DNA from 2 places in the Streptomyces sp. NPDC048643 genome. Region 2 is predicted to be linked to the other one. Evidence: riboswitches for the same ligand, from Rfam matches in the RefSeq annotation. Region 2 holds a riboswitch; the other holds the start of a gene.
The links. A riboswitch is a leader RNA that binds a small molecule or an ion and turns the genes downstream of it on or off. The one in region 2 is predicted to bind cobalamin.
Positions count from the first base shown of each region.

Region 1: linked by a shared signal. The riboswitch ahead of AB0C62_RS06910 (CbtB-domain containing protein) and the one ahead of AB0C62_RS29440 (hypothetical protein) in region 2 are both predicted to bind cobalamin.

Region 1 covers NZ_JBEZHO010000005.1:45,196-50,027, forward strand. The annotation lists gene AB0C62_RS06900 (ABC transporter substrate-binding protein) at 1-579, shown strand, start outside; gene AB0C62_RS06905 (enoyl-CoA hydratase/isomerase family protein) at 805-1,905, shown strand; cobalamin riboswitch at 2,014-2,160, shown strand; gene AB0C62_RS06910 (CbtB-domain containing protein) at 2,201-2,422, shown strand; gene AB0C62_RS06915 (CbtA family protein) at 2,444-3,202, shown strand; partial or broken gene AB0C62_RS06920 (DUF2083 domain-containing protein) at 3,308-3,672, shown strand; gene meaB (methylmalonyl Co-A mutase-associated GTPase MeaB) at 3,709-4,692, opposite strand; gene scpA (methylmalonyl-CoA mutase) at 4,689-4,832, opposite strand, start outside.
Region 2 covers NZ_JBEZHO010000037.1:16,877-21,708, forward strand. The annotation lists gene AB0C62_RS29435 (prenyltransferase/squalene oxidase repeat-containing protein) at 1-1,614, opposite strand, end outside; cobalamin riboswitch at 1,759-1,833, opposite strand; cobalamin riboswitch at 1,974-2,100, shown strand; gene AB0C62_RS29440 (hypothetical protein) at 2,195-3,607, shown strand; gene AB0C62_RS29445 (cobalamin-binding protein) at 3,734-4,645, shown strand; gene AB0C62_RS29450 (DUF4430 domain-containing protein) at 4,655-4,832, opposite strand, start outside.

The sequences.
Region 1 (4,832 bases), on a different contig from region 2:
ATCCCCTCCTACGTCCTCACCGAGTCCTGCCACAACGGCCGTTCGGGATCCGCCCGCGGCATCATGCCGCCCCTCGACGCGCTCTACGCCGACCTCACCAACCTCGGGAAGCTGTTCGGCGTCGAGGACCGGGCCGCCGCGCTGGTCGCCGGTTTCAAGAAGCGGATCGCCGAGGTGCGGGCGCAGGCACCCAAGGGCGCGGACCGGCCGAAGGTCTTCCTGTACGACAGCGGCCAGGACACCCCCTTCACCGCCGGCCGCTACGCCGCGCCGGAACAGATCATCAGCGAGGCCGGCGGTGTCAACGTCATGCACGACGTCCAGGACTCCTGGACCACCGTCGGCTGGGAGACCGTCGTCGAGCGGGATCCCGACGTGATCGTGATCTGCGACTACGGGGACACGAGCGCCGAGCAGAAGAGGAAGTTCCTGCTGAACCACCCGCCGTTGCGCGGAGTCTCGGCCGTGAAGAACCGGCGCGTCTTCGTCCTCGACTACGTCGACCTCGTAGAGAGCCCCCGCAATCCGTCGGCCGTCGCCCGGCTGGGCGCTTACCTGCGCACGGCCGAGAAGCGCTGAACAACCGGGGTCCGACCCTCGCCTGCCGGGCGTCGGTCGTCCGCGTGAGCGATCCGGGGTACCCGGACGCCGACAGCGCCCCGCACTCGCTCGAAGGAACCGGCTCCCCCGGCCGGCACGGGCGCTGAGAAGATCGTCACCGAGCTGCGCTTTCCACCCGGCCCCGGAAGGAACGAACGAGATCATGCACGACATCGTGGCCAACGGCCCGACGGAGGTTATCGGATGAACGGCACCGAGGAACTCGCCGCCGAACCCTCCGTCCTGGTGCGGACCGAGGGACGGGCCGCCCACATCATCCTCAACCGGCCCCGCGCCCTGAACGCCCTGAACCACGAGATGGTGCACCTCGTCGACCGGGCCCTGACCGCATGGGAGCACGATCCGGCCGTAGAGACCGTCGTCATCACAGGCGCCGGAGACCGGGGCCTGTGCGCGGGCGGGGACATCCGCGTCGTCCACGACGACGCCCGCGACGGGGACGGCACCGCCTCCGCCGCGTTCTGGCGTGACGAGTACCACCTCAACGCCCGTATCGCCCGCTACCCCAAGCCGTACGTGGCCGTCATGGACGGCATCGTCATGGGCGGCGGCGTCGGCATCTCCGCGCACGGCAGCGTCCGGATCGTCACCGAGCGCTCGCGGATCGCCATGCCGGAGACGGGCATCGGCTTCGTGCCCGACGTCGGGGGCACCCACCTGCTCGTCCACGCCCCGGGCGAACTGGGCACCCATCTCGCCCTGACCGGAACCTCGGTCACCGCCGGCGACGCCCTGCTGTGCGGGCTCGCCGACCACTTCGTCCCGTCCGCCGCCCTCCCCGCGTTCCTCGCCCAACTGACGGACCGGCCCGTGCGGGAGGCACTGGCCCGGTACACCCAGCCGCCGCCGCACGCGCCGCTGACGGACTGCCGGGCGTGGATCGACACCTGCTACGCGGCCGACACCGTGGAGGAGATCCTCCGGCGGCTGGACGCCTTCGGGGATCCCGCCGCCAAGGAGGCGGCGGAGACCCTGCTCAGCCGATCGCCCACCGCGCTGAAGGTCACCCTGGCCTCTCTCCGCCGGGCCCGTCGGGCGGGTCCGCTGGAAAGCGTCCTGAACCAGGAGTACCGCGTCTCCTGCGCGTTCCTGGCCGCTCCCGACCTGGTGGAGGGCGTCCGGGCGCAGATCATCGACAAGGACCGCGACCCGCACTGGACCCCGGCCATGCTCGCCGAGGTGACCGACGCGGACGTCGAGCGCTTCTTCGCTCCGCTCGGCGAGCGCGAACTCGGGCTCGTGGTCCCGGGCATCGTCACGCAGGCGGGCGGAGCGGGAGCGTGACGCTCCCCGTCGACCCCCGGGGCCGGGCGCGCCGTTGACGCACCGCCCCCGCGGACCGGCCACCTGGTGCGAGAGGAAGATCACGCCAGGTGGCGCGGTCTTGGCCATGTACTCGCCACGCGGTACGGTCGGTCCGATATCGATGACGTCAGGACGGAAGCCGGTGGGAAATCCGGCACGGTCGCGCCACTGTGAACGAGACGCTCCAGCACGCTGGACACCTCGCAAGTCAGACCCGTAGACGTCATCCAGTGCACCACCGAGATGGGACGCGAACTCCCGAGGAGGTCCTGCCATGGCGCAGACCGTCGCTCCGCCGACAGCCACCACCGCCGTAGTACCCGCCAAGCTGCCGCTGAAGGCGATTGCTCCCTGGGCGGTCTTCTTCGGCATCCTGATGCTGGTCCTGCTCTACTTCGTCGGCGCCGAACAGGGCGCCACCGCCGTCGTCTCGGGCGAGAACGTCCACGAGTGGGTTCACGACGCCCGCCACCTGCTCGGCTTCCCCTGCCACTGACGCGAGGGACAGAGCACACTCATGAACTCCGCAACGGTAAGAAACCTCCTCGTCCGCGGCATGCTCGCCGGCCTCGCGGCCGGCGTGCTCGCGCTGGTGGTCGCCTACTTCCTCGGTGAACCGAGCGTCGACAGCGCCATCGGCTTCGAGGAGGCGCACGCCCCCGCCCACGAGCACGAGGTCGAACTCGTCTCCCGCAGCCTGCAGTCCACCGCGGGCCTGGCCACCGGTGTCCTGCTCTACGGCATCGCCTTCGGCGGCATCGCCGCGCTCGCCTACTGCTTCGCCCTCGGCCGCGTGGGCCGGTTCGGAGCGCGCGCGACCGCTCTCCTGCTGTCGGGCAGCGCACTGCTCGCCGTCTACGTCGTGCCGTTCCTGAAGTACCCGGCCAACCCGCCGTCGGTCGGCGACCCCGACACCATCGGCAAGCGGACGACCCTGTACTTCCTGATGATGGTCCTCAGCGTGCTGTTGGCCGTCGCCGCCACCCTCCTCGGCAAGCGGCTCGCCCCGAGGACCGGCACCTGGTACGCGACCGTCGTCGCGGTGGCCGCCTTCGCCGTCGTGATCGGCCTGGCCTACGAGTTCCTGCCCGTGATCAACGAGGTGCCCAAGGACTTCCCGGCCACCCTGCTGTGGCGGTTCCGGCTCTCGGCCCTGGCCATCCAGGCAGCACTGTGGGGCGGATTCGGCCTGGTCTTCGGTGAGTTGGCCGAACGCCTGCTGAACCCGAAGCCCGCAGCCGTCGGTTCCGGGCGGTCGGTCCCGGCCGCCGGCTGAGACCCCGGCAACGCCAAGGGCCCCCGGCACCGTCCGGGGGCCCTTCGCGTTCCTGGGGAGGCACCGGCCTACGAAGCCCGCTCCCCGCCGTACCTGTGGAACCCCGGCGGAACCTGCCCGCTGTGCAACGTCCACGAGGCGTTCGCCGTACCCGGCCGCATCCACGTGCAGACCGCGGAAATGCCGGATGGACAGCGCTACTTGTGGACCGCGCGGGCCATCACCCGGCACCGCGGCGGATGGGGCGAACCCGGCAAGACCTTCGCGGTCGGACTCGGCTGCGAGATCCGGCACGCCCACCGCCCCGTCTACTCCGACGGCCTCGACCTCGCCAACGCCGCCGCGGCCACCCGCATCGGCATGGGCTGCCGCGTCTGCGAACGCCTCGACTGCCCCCAGCGGGCCGCTCCACCGCTCGGCAGCCCCTGCGGATCGACCAGAACGCCAGCACCTTCGTCCCGTACCCGGTGGCCGACCGAACCGGCCGCCGCGCCGGGGGTCAGGCCCTAGTCGTCCTCGCCGCTGAAGGTCTTCAGGATCCGTTCGGCGGCCAGTGTCGCCGTCAACGACCCCTCGCGGACCTGCCGTTCGAGGTCGGGGGCCAGCGCGCGGACCTCCGGGTCGGCGTGCAGCCGGCCGAGGAGCTCGTCGCGGACCATCGTCCAGGTCCAGTCGACCTGCTGGTCACGGCGCTTGTCGGCGAGCCGGCCGGAGGAGTCGAGCAGGGTGCGGTGCTGTTCCAGCCGGGCCCAGACGGTGTCCAGACCCGCACCCTCGCGGGCGCTGCAACTGAGCACGGGCGGCGTCCAGGCCGCGTCCCTGCCGTGCATCAGCCGCAGCGCACCGGCCAGTTCACGGGCCGCGGTCTGGGCGTCGCGGGTGTGCGGTCCGTCCGCCTTGTTGACCGCGATCACGTCGGCCAGCTCCAGGACCCCCTTCTTGATGCCCTGCAACTGGTCCCCGGTGCGGGCCAGCGTCAGCAGCAGGAACGAGTCGACCATGTTCGCGACGGCGGTCTCCGACTGGCCGACCCCGACCGTCTCCACGAGCACGATGTCGTAGCCCGCCGCCTCCATCACCACGATCGACTCCCGGGTCGCCTTGGCGACCCCGCCGAGCGTGCCCGCCGTGGGGGAGGGACGGATGAACGCGTCCGGGTCCACGGCCAGCCGCTCCATCCGCGTCTTGTCGCCGAGGATCGAGCCGCCGGTCCGGCTGGAGGAGGGGTCGACGGCGAGCACCGCGACCCGGTGGCCGAGCGAGGTCAGCATCGTGCCGAACGCGTCGATGAACGTCGACTTGCCGACACCCGGAACCCCGCTGATCCCGATCCGCCGCGCCGTACCGCTGTGCGGGAGCAGCTCGGTCAGCAACTCCTGCGCCAGTGCCCGGTGCTGGGGGCGGGTGGACTCCACGAGGGTGATGGCGCGGGCGACCAGTGCCCGCCTCCCCTCCAGGACGCCCTTGACGTAGGTGTCGAGCGCGATCACAGCTCGTGCCCGAGGTCCGTCCCGAGCCGCCGGACGAGGTCGTAGGCCGCGTCCGGGATCACCGTGCCGGGCGGGAACACCGCCGCCGCGCCCATCTCCAGCAGCGTCGGAACGTCCTGGGGCGGGATCACCCCGCCGAC
Region 2 (4,832 bases):
GAGATCGGGTCCGTCGCCTGGCCGGGTGGTAGGGCCAGTGGGGGGCTCGGAGGTGGGGGGTTCGCTGGTGGGCGGGTCGGTCGGGTCGGTGGTCTTGGTGGTGAGGGTGACCAGGCTGGTGCCCGCTCCGGCGAGGACGGCCGGAGGTGTCGGGTAGAGGGCCGGGTCGGTGGCGCCCTCTTCGAACCCGAAGCCGCCGCCGTCGAGTTGCTGTCGGGAGAGCCAACCGGTGGCCGCATCGGCGAGGGCGGTGTCGCCCAGAGCGCGCAGGGCCTGCGCGGCGTATGCGGTTGCGGCGACGCTGCCGGTGGTGGCACCGGTGTAGCCGGGGAAGGAACCGTCCTCGCGCTGGGCCTTCTTCAGATACGCGCGGGCCTTGGTGACCTCGTCGTCGTGGCCGCCGGCCTTGTTCAGCACCAGAGCCACGAGACCGGTGGTGGCGGGGTCGCCGTCGCAGTACTCGCCGGGGCGGATGAGGATGCTGGTGACGCCGCCGTCCTTGCACTGGATCTGGGTGAGGCGGTCGACGGTGTCGGCGGGGGGCGTCACGCCGGCGCGCAGCAGTGCCAGAGCCGACAGTGCCTGGCCGTCGGCGAACGTGGCGTTCTGGAAGTCGCCCTTGCCGGTGCAGCCGGGTGTCGGTTCACCGGATTCGGGGCCCGCGGCGCAGACGTTCTTCTTGAGATCGCCGATCAGGTCGTGGCCGCCGAAGTCCGCCGGATCCTGGCCGGTGATCTCGGCGAGGAGGGCGAGGCGGGCGGCCGCGGTGGCGTCGGGGGCTTCGTTCTTGCCTGCCAGGTAGGCGTAGTCGTCGGTGTGGGCGGTCAGGAACACGGCGATCTTCTGCACGGCCGCGTCCTTGCCGTCGGCGGCGGCCAGTGCGTAGGCCGTCTCCGTGGTGAGCAGGTAGTTCGGGGAATCGGCGCCGTCGTCGACGATGCGCTCGCCGTCGGTGAGGTTTCCCTTGAGCCATGCGGCGGCCGCGGCCAGATCGACGTCTCCGGGGGCACCGGTCGGCGTGTTGCCGGGGTCGGGAGTGGTTCCGCCTCCGGCGCGCACGTCGTCTGGGGTGAAGGTGGGTTGGCCCGTGCTGCCGCCGATGTCCGTCCCGCCGTACACCCAGGCGTCGACGTCGCCGTCCTTGAGCTTGCGGTCCATGGCGCCGTACTGGCTGTACGTCCAGTCGTCCTGCCCGGGGGACGCGGTCCAGTAGGACCAGTAGGCGGTGGCCTGCGGGGTCAGGACGCAGGACTCCTTGTCCGGCGTCGGGTACTGCTTGCCGGAGTCGAAGGCGTCGCTGCCGATGCGGCAGATGAAGGCGGGGCCGTCGTGTTCCGTCCCGGTCGTGCCGAAGCCGCCCTCGTGCAGGAGTTCGTAGCCGGTCGTCGGAGTGGTGTCGCAGCCGCGCTCGACCGGTCCTCCGAACGGGCCGAAGTCGACGGCGACGACGGCGCCCTTGGTGGCGGTGCAGTCGCCGATGGGGTCGGCCGCGGCGGGCGTCTCCGCGAGGAACGTCAGGGCCGAGCCCACCAGTACCAGCAGTGCCGTCGCTGACGACAGTGCGGGTATCCGTCTCTTTCCGGTACGCCGGTCTCTGCGCTTGTCGGTCCCCACCACGGCCCCCGGCCCCTTGTCGTGTACCGACGGGGGTATCCGAGCGTGGTCAAAGGCCCTCGCCGCATGGAGAGTCACCGCGGTGAGAGCTGGTCGAACCACGCCGTAGTCCTCGACGGCGTTTGTCGCTGAACGTCAGGCTCCAGGTGTTCCGGCTCGCCCGGGTGTTGGCCGGGCCTACGGTTGCGGGTCAGCGCCGGCGTTGGACCGGCTTCCCCTGGAGTTGAGTGCGTATCAGCCGGAATTGAACACGCAGGCGAGGGGAGCGTCAAGGCGGCGAACTCGGATTCGGAGGCCACGCACCCTGGTGGCGGGTGTCGGGCCGGGCTGTGCCTCGGGGTGTCTGGCGAGTGACGGAGGGTTCGGGTAGCGTCCTGCGCTGCCACGTGGGGGAACCTGGTGAGAATCCGGGGCTGACGCGCAACGGTGTGGGACGGCGAGGGGCCGCTCCGAGCCCGAAGACCCGCGCGGCGAGCAGTCTTTGGAAGCCGGTCCACGCGTTTGGACGGCGGCCGAACCCGCCGCTGCCACCTGGGCTGCGCGCGGGCCTGGCCGGCGTCCCTCATCCCAGGAGCAGGCCTTGTCCCGTCTCGTGAAACTCCGTCGTCCCGCCCTCACGGCAGCCGCCGCCCTCGGCGCCTTCGCCCTCACCACGCTGCCCGCGGCCGCCACATCGACCCCGGCTCAGATCGCCACATCGAAGGCGAACGGTGTGACGTATCTCAAGTCGCTCCAGGCGGCCGACGGTTCGTACGCCGGGTCCGGATTGTCGAATGAATGGGCGTTCAGCGCGTTCGCCGCCGCCGGCACCGCGGCCGTGGACGTCACCCCGGGCGGTGACGCGAGCAAGAACGCGAGAACCGTCTACCGCAACCTGCTGGCGACGTCGGGCTGGCCGTCGGCCACCCCCGTGGTGACCGACTACGAGCGTGCCACCCTCAACGGGTACGCGGCGGGCATCGACCCGGCCCGCGTCTCCGCCTCCCGCAACCTGGTCGCCGACATCTACAGCTACTGGCAGACCGCGGAAGCCGGCTACTTCGGCCCGTCCGCCAACTTCAACGGGACCGTCTTCGCGTCCCTGGCCCTGAACGGCGCGAAGACGCAGGCCGGTGGACAGCGCATTCCCCAGTCCCTGCGCGACGCGATCGTCACCCGGATCCGCGCCAACCAGCACAACGACGGCGGCTGGAACTACAGCAAGGCCGAAGGCAACGCGACCCAGCTCGCCGCGGCGAGCGACATCGACATGACCGGCGCGGCGATGGCGGCCCTGTGCGTCTCCGGCGTCCCCAACACGGACACCGACATAGTCCAGGCCAAGACGTTCCTCAAGGGGAAGCTGGTCGCGAACAGCGGCGCGTTCAACGCCATGTTCGGGGTCAACACCGACTCCAACGGCTGGGCGGTCTCCGGCCTGAACGCCTGCGGCATCAACCCGCAGACCGGTGACTTCCTCACCTCCATGGGCAAGACTCCGGTCGACTTCCTCATCGCCCAGCAGTTCAACCCGGGCGGCGGCTTCAAGTACCTGCCCAGCGACACCTCGCCGTCGGCCTACGCCTCGATCGACGGGCTGCGCGCCGTGGCGGGCGGCGGCTTCACGGCCACACCGCCGACCCCCGTCACCTCGGGTGCTCCCCAGTGGGTCGGCCAAAGCACCTTCACCTCGGGCACGGCGACGAAGCTCGCGCTGACCGTGGATGACGGAGCCGGCAGCCTCAAGGTCTGCTCCGTGGCTCTGACCCCGACCGGGTCGACGACCACCCTCGGCGCTGTTCTCGACGCGGCGATCAGCGCGGCCACACCGTCGGGTTGCGTCACGGGCGTGACGCCGTCCTCGGGCACCGGCACGATCACCACGGTCAACGGCAAAGCCAACAGCGGTTCCAACACCTGGAAGGTCAGCGTCGATGGCTCCAGCTTCGCCGCGGCCACCCGCCAGAAGGTGATCAACATCGGCGACACCATCGCCGTGCGCTGGGGCGCCTGACCGGCCGCGCCCGGGTTCGCGGCCGGAAGCACCTGGGGGATGCTTCCGGCCGCGGGCCGTCACGGGTCGCGGACCCTCCCGTTCACAGCACGCGTCGATCGTCGCCGCAGCGCCTACAGTCGCCGCATGCGCATCGTCTCCCTGCTCCCCGCCGCGACCGACATCGTCGCCGAACTCGGCCTGGTGGACGCTCTCGTCGGCCGCACCCACGAATGCGACTGGCCGCCAGAGGCGATGGCATCCATTCCCGTCGTGACAGGGGCGGAGTTCACCCCCGACGACCTCAGCAGCCGCGAGATCTCCGAAGCCGTGGGCGGGTCCGCCCACTCCGGATCCTCGCTCTACACCCTCGACACCGAAGCGCTCGCGGCCCTGTGCCCGGACGTCGTGCTCACCCAGGACCTGTGTGCCGTGTGCGCAGTCTCCTACGAGAAGGTGTGCGGCGCCGTACGCCTCCTCGACGCCGACACCCGCGTCCTCAGCCTGGAGCCCCGCACACTCGACGACGTCCTGGAGTGCCTGATCACCGTCGGCGACCTCCTCGGCGTACGCGATCGGGCCGAGCGCAGCACGGCCGAGCTGCGGGCCAGGCTCGCCGCGGTGGCCCGGCTGACGGCGGGCAGGCCACGCCCGCGCGTCGTCGCGATCGAGTGGCTCGACCCCCTGTGGCCCGCGGGCCACTGGGTTCCGGAGCAGATCACCCACGCCGGCGGCGATCCGCTGCTCGCCTCGCCCGGTGAGCACACCAAGCCGATGACATGGGATGACGTCCGGGCCGCGAGCCCGGACGTCGTCCTCGTGATGCCTTGCGGATTTCCGCCCGAACGAACCCTGCGTGAACGGGACGTGCTCAGCTCGCTGCCCGGATGGGCCGAGCTGCCGGCCGTACGGGCCGGACAGGTATGGGTCTTGGACGGCCCCGCCTACTTCAACCGCCCCGGCCCACGCGTGGTCCGCGGAGCGGAAGTGCTGGCCCACGTACTCCACGGAGTGCGGGCGGGAGACACCGTGACCGGGGCGGAGGCACGGCCCTTCTAGGTGCGTCTCCTAGAACGCGGTCCAGGTGAAGGCGACCTTGTCACCGGCTTTCAGCTTGAACTGGCAGCCGCCGACCGGCGTGGGTACGCCGTTGACGGAGATGTTCCAGTAGGCGGAGGCCCCTCCGTTGACGTTCTTGATGGTGTCGACCGAGTAGTCGTCGAACGAGGCGTACCAGGTGCCGTCC